Regions from separate parts of the Streptomyces sp. NPDC002133 genome, predicted to be linked through region 1. Evidence: riboswitches for the same ligand, from Rfam matches in the RefSeq annotation. Region 1 holds a riboswitch; the other holds the start of a gene.
The links. A riboswitch is a leader RNA that binds a small molecule or an ion and turns the genes downstream of it on or off. The one in region 1 is predicted to bind cobalamin.
Positions count from the first base shown of each region.

Region 2: linked by a shared signal. The riboswitch ahead of ABT078_RS18765 (acyl-CoA thioesterase) and the one ahead of ABT078_RS08445 (cobalamin biosynthesis protein) in region 1 are both predicted to bind cobalamin.

Region 1 is NZ_JBEOXF010000005.1:64,216-71,153, reverse strand. Features, by position in the region: gene ABT078_RS08455 (putative cobaltochelatase) at 1-1,470, opposite strand, end outside; gene ABT078_RS08450 (cobyric acid synthase) at 1,700-3,208, opposite strand; gene ABT078_RS08445 (cobalamin biosynthesis protein) at 3,205-4,164, opposite strand; cobalamin riboswitch at 4,196-4,335, opposite strand; gene ABT078_RS08440 (hypothetical protein) at 4,472-4,702, opposite strand; gene ABT078_RS08435 (inorganic phosphate transporter) at 4,719-5,942, opposite strand; gene ABT078_RS08430 (class II aldolase/adducin family protein) at 6,209-6,938, shown strand, end outside.
Region 2 is NZ_JBEOXF010000017.1:33,548-40,485, reverse strand. Features, by position in the region: gene ABT078_RS18790 (helix-turn-helix domain-containing protein) at 1-94, shown strand, start outside; gene crcB (fluoride efflux transporter CrcB) at 458-832, opposite strand; gene ABT078_RS18780 (DUF190 domain-containing protein) at 829-1,176, opposite strand; gene crcB (fluoride efflux transporter CrcB) at 1,173-1,655, opposite strand; partial or broken gene ABT078_RS18770 (transposase) at 2,527-2,780, opposite strand; cobalamin riboswitch at 2,988-3,206, shown strand; gene ABT078_RS18765 (acyl-CoA thioesterase) at 3,360-3,734, shown strand; gene ABT078_RS18760 (hypothetical protein) at 3,844-4,062, shown strand; gene ABT078_RS18755 (DUF6207 family protein) at 4,325-4,516, opposite strand; gene ABT078_RS18750 (NAD-dependent protein deacetylase) at 4,856-5,767, opposite strand; gene ABT078_RS18745 (NADPH-dependent F420 reductase) at 6,317-6,938, shown strand, end outside.

The sequences.
Region 1 (6,938 bases):
GGCCTGGCGCAGGTCGTCGCGCCGGAGCACGAGGCCCGCGCCCGCCCGCCCGCGCACCCGCTGGTGCGGGGCCGCGGCCTGCACCGTCGCCGCCAGGTGGAGTTTGGTGAGCGCGCCTCGGGGCCGCCGGGCGCCGGTCGTCCTGCCGTGTTCGGTACGGGCGCGGGAGCGGCGCCCGGCCGCGCCCTCGCCGAGCCCGGGGACGCTCAGCATCTTCGTTCGGAACGGCTCGGCGGACCGTACGGCGGACTGCTCGCCCGCGCCGGGGGCCCGGGCGGGCTGCGACTCCGGCGGTCCGGTGGGCGACGCCGCATCCGCGTCGGGACCCTGGCCCTGCGGCGGAATGCCGCCATCGCCGTCCGGACCGCCGCCGGGCCCGCCGTCCGGGCCGTCGGGACCCGGACCCGGACCCGGACCCGGGTCCGGGTCCGGGTCGTGGTCGGGGTCCGGCTCGTCGTCCGCGCCGAACTGCTCCAGCGTCTGGTCGAGCCTGTCCTCGTCGAGGCCCGGCGCGTCGAACGGGTTCCGCCGCCGCCGGTGGGGGAGTGCCAGCAGCGCGGACTGCCGTACATCCTCCTCCAGCACGTTCGTACGCCCCGCCCACGCGGCAAGCGCCGTGGCGGCCCTGGCCATCACGATGTCGGCCCGCATGCCGTCCACCTCGAACGCCGCGCACGTCGCCGCGATCTGCCGCAGCGCCGCGTCACCCAGCTCCACCTGGGGCAGCAGCGCCCGGGCCGCGGCGATCCGTTCGCGCAGCGACGACTCCTCGTCCGCCCAGCGCGCCGCGAAGCCGTCCGCGTCGTCGTCGTACGCCAGCCGCCGCCGCACGACCTCGACCCGCTGCTCCGGCTCCCGCGACGCGGCCACCTCGACCGTCAGTCCGAACCGGTCCAGCAACTGCGGCCGCAGTTCGCCCTCTTCGGGATTCATCGTCCCGACGAGCAGGAAGCGGGCGGCATGCCGTACGGACACGCCCTCGCGCTCCACGTACGACGCACCCATGGCAGCGGCGTCCAGCAGGAGATCCACCAGGTGGTCGTGGAGCAGGTTGACCTCGTCGACGTACAGGATGCCCCGGTGCGCGTCCGCGAGCAGGCCGGGCTCGAACGCCTTTACGCCCTCCGCGAGCGCCCGTTCGATGTCGAGCGCTCCGACCAGCCGGTCCTCCGAGGCCCCGACGGGCAGCTCGACCATCCGCGCCGGCCGCGCCGTACCGGGCGCAGCCTCGTGCGGCCCGTCCGGACACCCGGGATCGGGCGCCCCCGGCGCACACGAGAACCGGCACCCGGCGACCACGTCCACATCCGGCATGAGCGCCGCGAGTGCCCGTACGGCAGTCGACTTGGCCGTGCCCTTCTCACCGCGCACGAGCACACCGCCGACCGCCGGACTCACCGCGTTGAGCAGCAGGGCCAGCCGCAGGTCGTCCATCCCGACGATCGCGGTGAACGGATAGGGGGAGGTCATCGCCCGATCACTCCTTCGCTGAAGCCGCGCCGACTGCGCGGCTCGCCGTTGCCCTGCCGAGGGCGATTGCCTTGCACGTACACGGGGCCTGCGCCCCCGCGACCCCGCTCATCGAGGGCCGGACGGGCTCCTTCGGATCCGGTCGGGCGGAACGGGCGGGGCGGGGAGATGAGCCCGTCGCAGGCGTCCGGGAGCGTCCCGCGCACTCGCGTCGCGCCCGTCCCGCGCCTCACGGCGCGCCCGGCGCGATGAAGGGGAGGTCCGCGGGCGCACCGCCCTCGATCAGGCGCAGGAGCGCGTCCGTGTCCGCGTGTTCCGCGATCAGATCGCCCAGCCGGTCCAGTTGCTCCTCGCGCAGCTCCCCGAAGCTCGTGTCCGGTGCCGGGACGAAGCGTCGTCCCGCCGCCGCAGCGACGACCCGCAGGAACGCCCGCCGGAAGCCGTCGCTCTCCAGCGACCCGTGCCAGTGCGTCCCCCACACCGCCCCGACCCTGCACCCGTCGAGGAAGGGTTCACCGTCCAGCACTTCGGCGACGCCGTGGTGGATCTCGTACCCGTCGACCCGTTCGCCCAGCGCCTGACCGACCGGCCGGGCGAGGGTCTTCTCGCGTGCGAACCGCACCCGCACCGGCAGCAGTCCGAGCCCCGCCACGGAGCCGGCACGCGACTCGACCTCGTCGTCGATGTGTTCGCCGAGCAGCTGGAAGCCGCCGCAGATGCCGAGCACGGGGCGGCCGTCCACCGCACGGCGCACCAGCGCGTCGGCGATGCCCCGCTCGCGCAGCCACTCCAGCGCGCGGACGGTACCGCGCGTTCCGGGCACGACCACCAGGTCGGCGTCCACCAACTCCTCGGCGCGGTCCACGAAGCGCACGACCACGCCGGGTTCGGCAGCCAGCGCGTCCACGTCGGTGAAGTTGGACATCAGAGGCACCGCGCACACCGCGACCCGCAGCACGTCCTCACCGGCCGGCGGGGCGACCACGGACTCCCTGACCGCGCCCCGCAGGGACACGCGCAGCCCGTCCTCCTCGTCGATGCCGAGGCCGTGCGCGTACGGCAGGACGCCGTACGTCCGCCGGCCGGTCAGCCCGTGCAGCATGTCCAACCCCGGTTCCAGCAGCGTCACATCGCCCCGGAACTTGTTGACGAGGTAGCCCGCGATCAGCTCCTGGTCCTCCCGGGCGAGCAGCGCCGTCGTACCGAAGAACTGCGCGAAGACCCCGCCCCGGTCGATGTCCCCGACCACCAGCACCGGGAAACGCGCGGCCCGTGCGATGCCCATGTTGACGATGTCGGTGCGGCGCAGGTTGATCTCGGCGGGGCTGCCCGCGCCCTCGCAGATGACGGCGTCGTACGTGCTCCGCAACTTCTCCAGGCACTCCATGACCGGCTCGAAGAGTGCCTGCTGCCTGCCCCCGTGGTAGCCGCGCGCGCTCAGTTCGCCCACCGGCCTGCCCATCAGGACGACCTGGCTGGAGCGGTCGCTGCCGGGTTTCAGCAGCACCGGGTTCATCAGCGCCGACGGCTCCACGCGCGCCGCCTGCGCCTGCATGGCCTGCGCCCGGCCGATCTCCGCACCCTCGCGGGTCACAAAGGAGTTGAGGGACATGTTCTGTCCCTTGAAAGGCGCGACCTTCACGCCCTGGCGCACCAGCCACCGGCAGATCCCGGCCGTGACGACGCTCTTGCCGGCGTCCGACGTGGTTCCGGCGACCAGCAGTCCGCGCCCGCTCATGCACGCCTCCCCTTCATCCCCTTCAGGGCCCCGGCGGCCGCCCGCGCGCCCGCGCACGCCACGAGTGCCAGCAGCCCCACGCGCCTCGACAGCCGCACCGCACGCTCGATGTCCGTGACCTCGACGGCCCGGCCGCCGCTGTTGAGCACGGGGCGGTGCTCGACCCGTCCGGCGTACGACAGCGTGCCGCCGAGCCGTACGCCGAGCGCCCCCGCGAACGACGCCTCCACCGGGCCCGCGTTGGGGCTCGGGTGCTTCGCGGCGTCGGCGCGCCAGGCCCGTACGGCACCGCGGGGGTCGCCGCCGGCGAGCACCGCGAGTGCGGCGGTGAGGCGGGCGCCAGGCCAGCCGGCGGCGTCGTCGAGCCGCGCCGAGGCCCAGCCGTACCGGCGGTGGCGTGGCGACTTGTGACCCACCATCGCGTCCAGCGTGTTCACGGCACGGAAGCCCACCAGCCCGGGAACTCCGCCGAGCGCACCCCACACGAGTGCGCCGACGACGGCGTCGGAGGTGTTCTCGGCGACGGACTCGACGACCGCGCGGGCGATCCCTGGGCCGTCCAGCGCTTGAGGGTCGCGCCCGCACAGATGCGGCAGCCGCTCCCGGGCGACCTCGATGTCGCCGGCCGCCAGCGCCCCGCCGATCGCCCGGGCCTCCCGCCCCAGCGACGTACCGCCGACGACGGCCCAGGTGGCCGCGGCGGTCAGCGCGATGGACGCCGTACGGGAACGGCGCACGGAAGCAGCGGCCAGCGCACCCGCCGCGATCGCGCCCCCGGCGCACACGACGGTGTGCACGGCGCCCCAGCCGCGGTGGTCGCGCCACAGCACCCGTTCGACGGCAGCGGCGGCCCGGCCGAACGCGGCGACCGGATGTCCTCGGCGCGGATCGCCGAAGAGCAGGTCGCCGGCGAGTCCGGCAGCTGCACCGCATGCAAAGGTCCGCTCTGCACGCATGTTCGTCCTCACTCAGGGTCCGCGCCCTGGCTCGACGTGACCGGCGGTGAGAGTTCCTGGCTCCGGGAGTGGAGTGCACCCGTGACAGTGGCGGGACCGCGCCGGATTCGCACCGGCTTCCTCTGCTGCCGCCGTAAATGGCTCCGGAAGTCCACCACGGCCGCGAACACCCGTCAACTCGCCCTTGACCTGCGGCGGGACAGTGTGCGCAGTCCCACAGCGGTGTCCTGCCGCGAGTCCGACGTACGACAGGGGCCGGACGCACTCGAAGGTGTGTCCGGCCCCTGTGACGAGAATGCGCCGGCTGTCAGACGACGATCAGATGGATCCCGTACGCCACGGCCCCGGCGCACAGCGCGAAGCAGGCGTAGGCGCCCGTGCGGGCGAGGGCCGCGGAACCGCCCGAACCACCCTGCGCGGAGGCGGCTTGCTGCTTGGCGAGGCCCACGATGCCCAGGGTGAACAGGCCCACCAGGGCGACGGTGACGACGAGGCTCACGCCGAAGACGGAGCCGAGAGCTGCCCAGTCGATCTTCATGCTGTTCGTTACTTCCTTACACCGTGGCGGCGGGTGCGGGGGCGGGCTCACCGCCGGCCGCGGGAGCGGCCGGCGCGGGGATGGTGACCTTGAGACCGTCCAGCGAACCGGCCCCGGCCTCGGTGCCGTTCGCGCCGGTCTCGTCGTCGGTGACATTGGTGTGGTCGACCGGCTTGCGGCGCGAGAGCGACCAGATCACACCCGAGCCCGCGATCAGCAGCAGCGCGACGGCGGCGATGCCCCAGGCGCCCTGGCCGGCCAGGAACTCGGCGGCGGCGCCCACGGCCGCGGCGGCCGGCAGTGTCAGACCCCAGGCGACGAACATCCGGGTGGCGGTGGACCAGCGGACCACGCCGCCCTTGCGGCCGAGGCCCGCGCCCATCACGGCGCCGGAGCAGGACTGGGTGGTGGAGAGCGAGAAGCCGAGGTGCGAGGAGGCCAGGATCACCGTCGCGGCGCTGGTCTGGGCGGCGAAGCCCTGCTGCGGCTGGAGATCGGTCAGGCCCTTGCCCATGGTGCGGATGATGCGCCAGCCGCCCAGGTACGTACCGAGGGCGATCGCCACACCGGCGGAAACGATGACCCACATCGGGGGGTTCGAGCCGGGGGCGAGGACGCCGCCGGTGACCAGGGCCAGGGTGATGACACCCATGGTCTTCTGCGCGTCGTTGGTGCCGTGGGCGAGGGAGACGAGTCCGGCCGAGGCGATCTGGCCGGCGCGGAAGCCCTTGGACGTGGCCTTGTCGTCGGCCTTGGCGCCGATCCTGTACGTCAGCTTCGTCGCGAAGAGCGCCGCGAGGCCCGCCACGAGCGGCGCGGCGACGGCCGGGATCAGGACCTTGGTGACGATGGTCCCGCCGTTGACGGCGGAGAAACCGGCGGACATCACGGCGGCGCCGATGAGACCGCCGAAGAGTGCGTGCGAGGAGCTGGACGGCAGGCCCAGCAGCCAGGTGAAGAGGTTCCACAGAATGGCGCCGACGAGCGCCGCGAAGATCACTTCGGTGCGTATGCCTTCTTCGTTGATGATCCCGCCGGAGATCGTCTTGGCGACCTCAACGGACAGGAATGCGCCGACAAGATTCAGCACGGCGGACATGGCCACCGCCGTCTTGGGCTTGAGCGCGCCTGTCGAGATGGTCGTCGCCATCGCGTTGGCTGTGTCGTGGAAACCGTTCGTGAAATCGAACACGAGAGCGGTGACGATCACGATCCCGAGCAGAAGCGTGATGTTTTCCATTTACCCAGGCTTCTTTTGGATGTCAGTGGCTCGCCGACCGTAGGCAACCTGGATGAACGGAAGGTGAACTGAGGCGGGCGGTGCGGTGTCCCAAGGGGATGTGCCCACTCCGCCTGCAAAGGGAAGGAGTGGAAGAAACCGGTCCATTGCAGCGTTTCGCGGGCGAGCAGCCGGGCCGCCGATCCGCCGAGGAGATCCTGGTCACTCCCGGCCGCTCGGAGGGCTCCTGCCGCTGCTCGCGTCGCATGCCCTGAAAGGATCACCGCATGACCAGGCAGCAGGGACAGGCACCGGGGCGGGACCAGCGGAACGACCAGCGACGCGAGCAGCGGCAGGACCAGCGGCAGGACGTGGTCGGGCACGCCTGGGCGGACCTCGTGGCCACCGCCCTCAGAACCGCGGTGGACGGACTCGTCGTCGGGACCTCGGGCAATGTCTCCGTACGGGTCTCCACGGACGACGGCGAGCTGGTCCTGGTCACCCCGAGCGGAGTGCCCTACGACCGGCTCGGCGCGCATGCCCCCGTCGCCGTCGGCCTCGACGGGCGGCAGCTGCTCGGCGAGCTCACCCCCACCAGCGAGCTGCCGCTGCATCTGGAGATCTACCGCGCCACGGACGCGACGGCCGTCGTGCACACCCATGCCGTGCACGCCACCGCCGTCTCCACCCTGGTCACCGAGCTGCCGCTGATCCACTACATGGCTGCGGCCCTCGGCGGCCCCGTCCGTGTCGCCCCGTACGCCCTCTACGGGACGGACGAGCTGGCCTCGAACATGCTCCGGGCCCTCACGGACCGCACGGGCTGTCTCCTCCGGAACCACGGGACCGTCACGTACGGAGCCTCGCTCGACCAGGCATACGACCGGACGGCCCAGCTGGAGTGGATGTGCCGGGTCTGGCTCACCGCGAGCTCCGTCCCCGGCCGGGAGCCGTCCCTGCTCTCGCCCGCCCAGCTCGACGAGGTGCGCGACAAGCTCCGGACCTACGGCCAGTCCC
Region 2 (6,938 bases), on a different contig from region 1:
CTCGGCCGTCAACCTGCGACGGCGCTTCCACGAGGCCCTGCGCACCACGCCCGCCGCCTACCGGCGCGCCTTCCGCGTGGACGAGGCCGGGTAGGGAGCTCGAGTCCGACCTGGTCCTCCTCATCGGGGTACCGCCGTCGTTCTGTCACAGCTGATCAATACCCCTGGCATGGACCCGACCGCCACGAGATCATCGAACCTGGTCCACGCCGCGACGTAGAAAGCCGGACAGTTGGGGGATTCCCCCATCGAACGCTTTCTTGGGGCCGCCGCGGTGCAGCGGCGCAGGACCTGCTCGGCCTCGGCGGTGCCCAGGCGCAGGGCGGTGGCATACTCTCGATCTGGTGGTACTGCTGGCGGATCAGGGCCAGTTGATCGTCTTGATGGACAGCACGGGCGTGAGGTGGGGCCAGTTGTCGTCCTTCCCGGCCGCTGGCCGGCAAAGTTGCCGAGGCGCTCAGCCCCACATCGACTGGGCGAGTGAGAGGCCGATGAAGATCGCGCCCATGCCGGCGATGACGCTGGCGATCACGTTGGCCGCGGCATAGAACTTCGCTCCGGTCTGTGCCAGCCGCAGTGTCTCGTAGGAGAAGGTGGAGTAGGTGGTCAGCGCGCCGCAGAGCCCGGTGCCGATCAGCAGTTGCATCGATTGCGAGGCTGCCCCGTAGGTGACGGCGCCTGTCAGTGCGCCCAGCACCAGGCAACCCGCCACGTTCACGGTGAACGTGCCCCAGGGAAAGACCGTGTCATGTCGCTTCTGGACCGCCAAGTCGGTCAGATAGCGCAGCGAGGCACCGACCGCCCCGCCGATGATGACCAGAAGCCAGTTCATTTCTTCTTGTCCCTGCCGACGTAGCGCACGACCTCGCAGTCTTCGAGGGTGACCAGCCCCTCTGTGACCAGTTCGTCCAGCTGGGGCAGAAACGCGCGGCTCCGTTCGTCGCTGTCGACGATCAGGATCGCGACCGACAGGTCCTGGCTGAGGGACAGCAACCGGCTGGTGTGGATCAGCGACGAGGCGCCGAACCCCTCTACCCCGCGGAACACGGAGGCTCCGGCCAGTCCGGCCTTGTGAGCCCGGTGGACGATCTCGGTGTAGAGCGGCTTGTGGTGCCACGTGTCGCACTCCTCGACAAAGATCGTCATGCGCAGTGCGCGGCCTGTCAGTGCGGTCATGCGTGCCTCCATGCCAGTGTGCGGCGCGTCAGCCACACCGCGATCCATACCGCCGCCAGTGCCACCAGCGGCGTCAGCCCCAGATAGACGAGCCCCGCGTTTGCCTGGTCGCCGTCAACCAGTCGCTCGACCTCGGCCGCGTACGTCGAGAAGGTGGTGAACCCGCCCAGGACGCCGGTGCCGAAGAACGGGCGCACCAGCCGGTGCGCCGCCCACACCTCGCTGATCACCACCATGAATACGCCGATCAGCGCGCAGCCCAGGGCGTTGACCCCGAGTGTGGTCCAGGGGAAATCGTGGGCCGCGACCGGCCAGATCAGCGAGGCTGCGTAGCGGGCCGAGGTGCCTATCGCCCCGCCGAGCGCCACGACGGCGACGATCGGCCCTTGGGTCCGCAGCAGATCGCGCCGCCGCGCGGCCCTGGACAGGCGGCTATGGGTTGCCTCAGCCGTGGCCGGGGAGGAGCGCGGGGGCTTCATGAACGTACGTCTCCTACTCGCCGCGGCGCCCGGGCATACGGGCCCTGCCGATCGCAAGTAGGGACTGTTGGCGGCGCCCTGGCCGCGGTTTGGGTACGGCAAGCCCCACTGCCGTGCGGCAGCCGCATCGGCTGCCGTAGACACCAGGGTAGCGGGTCGCGCGACATCGCTGAGGGCTGACCGGACTGCGTCCGGCGAAGGCACGCACCACCGTGATGAGCGCCGACCAGCCTCACGGGTTTCCTCGAGCATACGCCGCCCCGGACCTGGCCTCACCTGCACAGCGTGGCACCTGGTGCCGTTGCCGGAACGGTTCGTGCTGAGGGTCCGCGCTTCGCCTCCCGCGGTCTTTGTGTGGCGGACAGGCCGGCGATTGTGCAGCGTGGTGAGCGGGGCCCGCGGGAGGTGGACGGCGTGGACTGTCACGATTCGGCTTCGCGAGTCGTCGTGGGTATCGACTGGTCGCCCTCGTCGCGGTCGGCGCTTCGTTGGGCGGTTCCCTATGCCGGTCTGATCGGGGCGACGGTGGAGACGGCGGTCTACGAGCTGCCGGGGAGAGCGGCTCGCCGGCTCCCGAGCTGGACCACGTCGATACGGAAGCTGCCTTGAGCGGTCTTGTCTCCGAGATCGGTCAAGTGCTCGGCTTGGAGGCAGCTACCCAGGTGAGAGAGCAGGTGTTGCGCGACGATCCGGCCGGGGTGCTGGTGGAAGAGTCGCACGGCGCGGAGGCGCTGGTCGTGGCAGCCGGGGCCGTCGCAACCTCGCCCGGCTGGTGTTCGGGTCGGTGGCCAGTACTGCGCGCTCCGGGCAAGCTGTCCCGTCGTTATCGTGCGACCCGATGTCACCGTACCGGCGGACCCTGCCGCCGGCCGATTCGGCCCACGGCGCCGGCGGCGGCTTGGACGGCACGCAAGATCCTCTCCCACGTGCCATCTGCGGACCACTTGGGATGCCGGTCATGGACCGTTTGCCATTCCCGAAGTGAGTTGACAGGTCTCGTCACGGCAGCCCGGTTCGCAGCCGGAAGAGAATCCCGTTGATCACGTGCCGGTGACAGTGCCAATGCCCGCCTCGGCCAATGTTCTTCGGCAGGCGTGGTTCCAGCACAACCCAGAACGTGAGCAGGGTTGTACAGGAGCCCTCTTGGGGAAGAGGGGGAGTGAACCACCCAAAATGGGCGTATGAGTGCGGTCTTCTGCGTATCTGTCAGGAACGGCTCTCCCTCGATCCGGTTGGGCGAATGCTGCTCAACCGCATTCGGGAGTCGCTGCTGGGGGTGCCGTCCGGGGATGCCGGTCGTCCGGCCGGGGACGATGTGCCGCCTGGTTGCGGCTACGCTGGCCGTGCAGCTGGTTCGCCCCGTCAGCCAGGCGGGTGCGTCGTAAGAGGGAACCCGGTGGGAATCCGGGACTGCCCCGCAGCGGTGAGCGGGAACGACCGCCGTCATCAGCACTGGACCTGACCGGGTCTGGGAAGCGACGGCCAGTAGGAGTCTGCCCCCGGCAGAACGTGCCCGTGAGTCCGAAGACCTGCCACTGCCCGTACGCAGCTGGTGCGTGCGGTGAGCCGGGCGGCCTTCGTTGGCTGTGCCGCCGGGCCGCTTCCCGTGACTCGCGAAGGAGAGTTGACGTGGCCGATACCACTGCCACCCTGCACGTTGTCACCAAGGTCCCTGCCGATTCCCGGGTGACGCTCGCCCACATCATGAGTGAGCACGACACCAACCTGTACGGCACCATCCACGGTGGCGTGGTGATGAAGCTCATCGATGACGCGGCCGCGGCCGCCGCTGGGCGTCACGCCGACGGGCCCGCAGTGACCGTCTCGGTGGACCGGATGTCCTTCCTCGCCCCGGTCCGTGCCGGTGACCTTCTGAGCGTGCACGCCGAACTGGAGCGTGCGGGCCGGACCTCGATGACAGTGATCGTCCGGGTGACTGCCGAGCGGTGGAATGCTTCCGGGCCGGTCGCCGACGTGGCCACCGGGCAGCTGACGTTTGTCGCGATCGACGCCGACGGCCGACCGCGCCCCGTTCCGGCACTGCGGGACTCGGAGGCGCCGGCGGCGGACGGGGCCTGACCTGCCGGGGATGGCCCGGCATTCCGGGCCATCCCGATCAACGCACAGCACTCACCGCCCGTACGCCCTGGTGTGGTTGCTCGCTCAAGCTCGCAACTGTCGACGAGCGGTGGCCGATCAGGACCCGGCCGAGTGGCTGCCGCCGTATGAGGCGTACCGCTGCCAGTACCTGACCGACTGGGTCGCCACCAAAGTGCGCCGGCAGCTCGCCGTCGACGACCGCGAACGCGAATTCCTGACGCAGGGCACCGCGGGTTGTCCGAACACCCCGGTGCAGGTCACCTTCGCCCGTAACCACTGCGCACCCGAGCGGTCGTGGGCACGCTGACGGTCCTCAGAGCGGGGAATGCCGACGTGGTCGCCTGCGTTGTGCTGGGCGTGGTTGTGAAGGGGAATGTGTCCCCGGGCCTCACCTATTGCCTGCAGGGACGATCGTTCGGCTGAAGCCCTGCAGTGCCTTTCGCCGCGTAGGCGACCGCCCTTCACGATCACACTCACGTGCATCCCCAGCCCGGCACGCACCGGGCTGGGGATGACAGCTCGGCCGGCGGCTCGCAGGCCTGATGTCCGACGCGGCCGGCGGGCCGGCCCTACGCGTCGGCGTCCTTGTGCAGGTCCAGGAAGAAGCGCAGCGGCTCCCGGGTCGTCCGGTCCGTCGGAGCGATCGCGCACCGCGCGGCGAGCAGCTGCTGGACCGTGAAGGCGGTCGCGTCATCGGCGGCCGCGACCTCCACCACCGCCCGGCCCGCCCGCGGCACGTGCGCCCTGCTGATCTGCCTCATGCCCGGCACCACCCGTCGGAGCACGGCAGGAGTTCTCCGGTCCGGGCACTGTCACCCGATCGGGGTGCCGGGGCACATGCTGCTCAGTCGCGCGTGTGACGACGTGTACGGTCGGCCCCGCCGCTCCCGCGCCCGGGCCGGGCGGCTGGCACAGCGGGCGGCCCCGCTGCCGTACTTGGGTCTTGCGCCGGCAACGGGAACATGGGTCGATCTTGTCACCAGGGCACACCGGTGCGGACGGATCGGGCTCTGTGTCGCGGGTGGAGGCCGGCTTGGCCTTGCGGCTCTACATCGCTCCAATGGGCTGGTGCGGTGAACGCCGATGACGCCCCACCACCGTCACGATCTCACCCTGGGCGCCGCCGGGCCGTCGATGGGGATGCCCAGCCGATCGGCCACGGTGGTGAGGGCGGTTCCCAGCGGGAGCGCGACCCGGGTGAGGGCGTGCCGGTCGCCCCGGGTCGGATCGCGGTTGACGATCAGCACAGGTTTCCCGGCCTGGCCCGCCTGGCGGACGAACCGGAGCCCTGACATCACCGTCAGTGAGGATCCCAGGACCAGTAGCGAGGCCGCCTCGTGGACCAGCGTGCGGCAGTGCTCGACGCGCGGCGGCGGAACGGTTTCGCCGAAGAACACCACGTCCGGTTTGAGGATGCCGTCGCAGACCGTGCAGGGCATCACGCGGAAGTCGCCGATCTGTTCGTCGGTGAGGTCGGCGTCACCGTCCGGGTTGATCGCGGCGGCCACCGGCTCGAAGCCCGCATTGGCTTCCTCCAGCCGCTGGGCGAGTTCGCGGCGCGGGCTGAAGGTGCCGCAGGAGAGGCAGATGACCCGGTCCAGGCTTCCGTGGAGATCCACGACGCCCTCGCTGCCGGCGGCCTGGTGCAGGCCGTCGACGTTTTGGGTGATCACGCCCGAGAGCAGGCCGTGCCGCGCGAACGCGGCCACGGCCCGGTGCCCGGCGTTGGGGCGGGCGCGGCCGAAGGTGCGCCAGCCGAGGTGGCTGCGCGCCCAGTATCGGCGCCGGGCCTGGGCGCTGGTGGTGAAGTCCTGGTAGGTCATCGGGGTGTGCCGACTCAGGCTCCCGCCCTCGCCCCGGTAGTCGGGGATGCCCGACTCCGTGGAGATGCCCGCCCCGCTGAGCACCAGCACACCGCCGGTGCTCAGCGCGTCGGCGACCGGCTCCAGATCCGTGGTGCCGGGCGGCAGGTCCTCGGTAGGGGTCCAGCTCAGAGTGGGGCGCATGCGCATGCCGCCAGGGTACGGAACAGGCTGCCTTCCGTCGTTCACGGTAGGCCGGGCGTAGCCAAGCGTGGCGGGGCACGGCGGCTCGCACAGGGCGCGACGCCGCTGGAGGGGCCTACGCCGACTTCATGGACGAACCCGGCGGACTGTCCCGCCTGGAGCGCCGGATCGCCGAGCTGCCGCCGTGCCCCGAGTGGCGCATGGAACGCGTGTGGCTGCCGGACTCCGAGTCCTCACCCGGAGAAGACGCCCGTTTCGAGGCCGGCTGCGTCGAGATCGGCGACCGCATGCTGCACCCGCGCTGCCTCGACGCCTACGCGGCGATCGCCTACGAGGAGGCGTGCCTCGTCCAGGACGACGGAGAAAGCGACGTCGCCGGGAGTTCATCGGGGATGTCGAAGCCGGGCTGGACCGGGCGCAGGCCGGCATGTGCGTGCTCCAGCGGTCCCGGCCCTTCCCGTTCCGCGCCGTCCTGCTGTACGGACAGCCCGACGACCGGGCCGCCCACCGCCTGCCCACGGGGAAGGTGGGCCGACGGCACGACGTGTCACAGACATGGCTGGTGTTCTGTCTTCATTGAAGCCAGAACTTTCAAGAGCGGAGATCGTCGTGCGTATCGCGATCATCGGAGCAGGAAACGTGGGATCCGCTCTGAGCATGGCTGCTGTGGCTGCCGGGCACACCGTGTGCCTGTCGGCGACCGACCGCAGGAAGGCCGTCGCGTCTGCGGCTGAAACCGGAGCGCGGGCGGCCGAGTACAACCTGGACGCGGTGGTCGACGCGGACATCGTGGTGCCGGCCGTGCCCGGCAGCGTGGTGACCGCCGTAGCGGACGAGTTGGCGTCGGCCGTGCGGGGCAAGATCGTCGTCGACGCCACCAACCCGCTGAACGGCACTCTCACCGACCTCGATATCGAGGAGACCGCAGCGGCGCAGACCGTGCAGCGCCACCTGCCCGAGGTGCCTGTGGTGAAGGCCTTCAACACCATCTTGGCCGGGCGTCTGAACAGCCCCACCGAGCGGGGCGTAAGGCTCGATGCGTTCTGTGCCGGGGACGACGCCGAGGCGAAGAAGACCGTCTCCGAGTTCCTCACCTCGCTCGGCTTCCGGCCGATTGACGCTGGTGGGCTGCGGATGGCGCGCTCGTTGGAGGAGATGGCCTTCCTCAACATTTCGC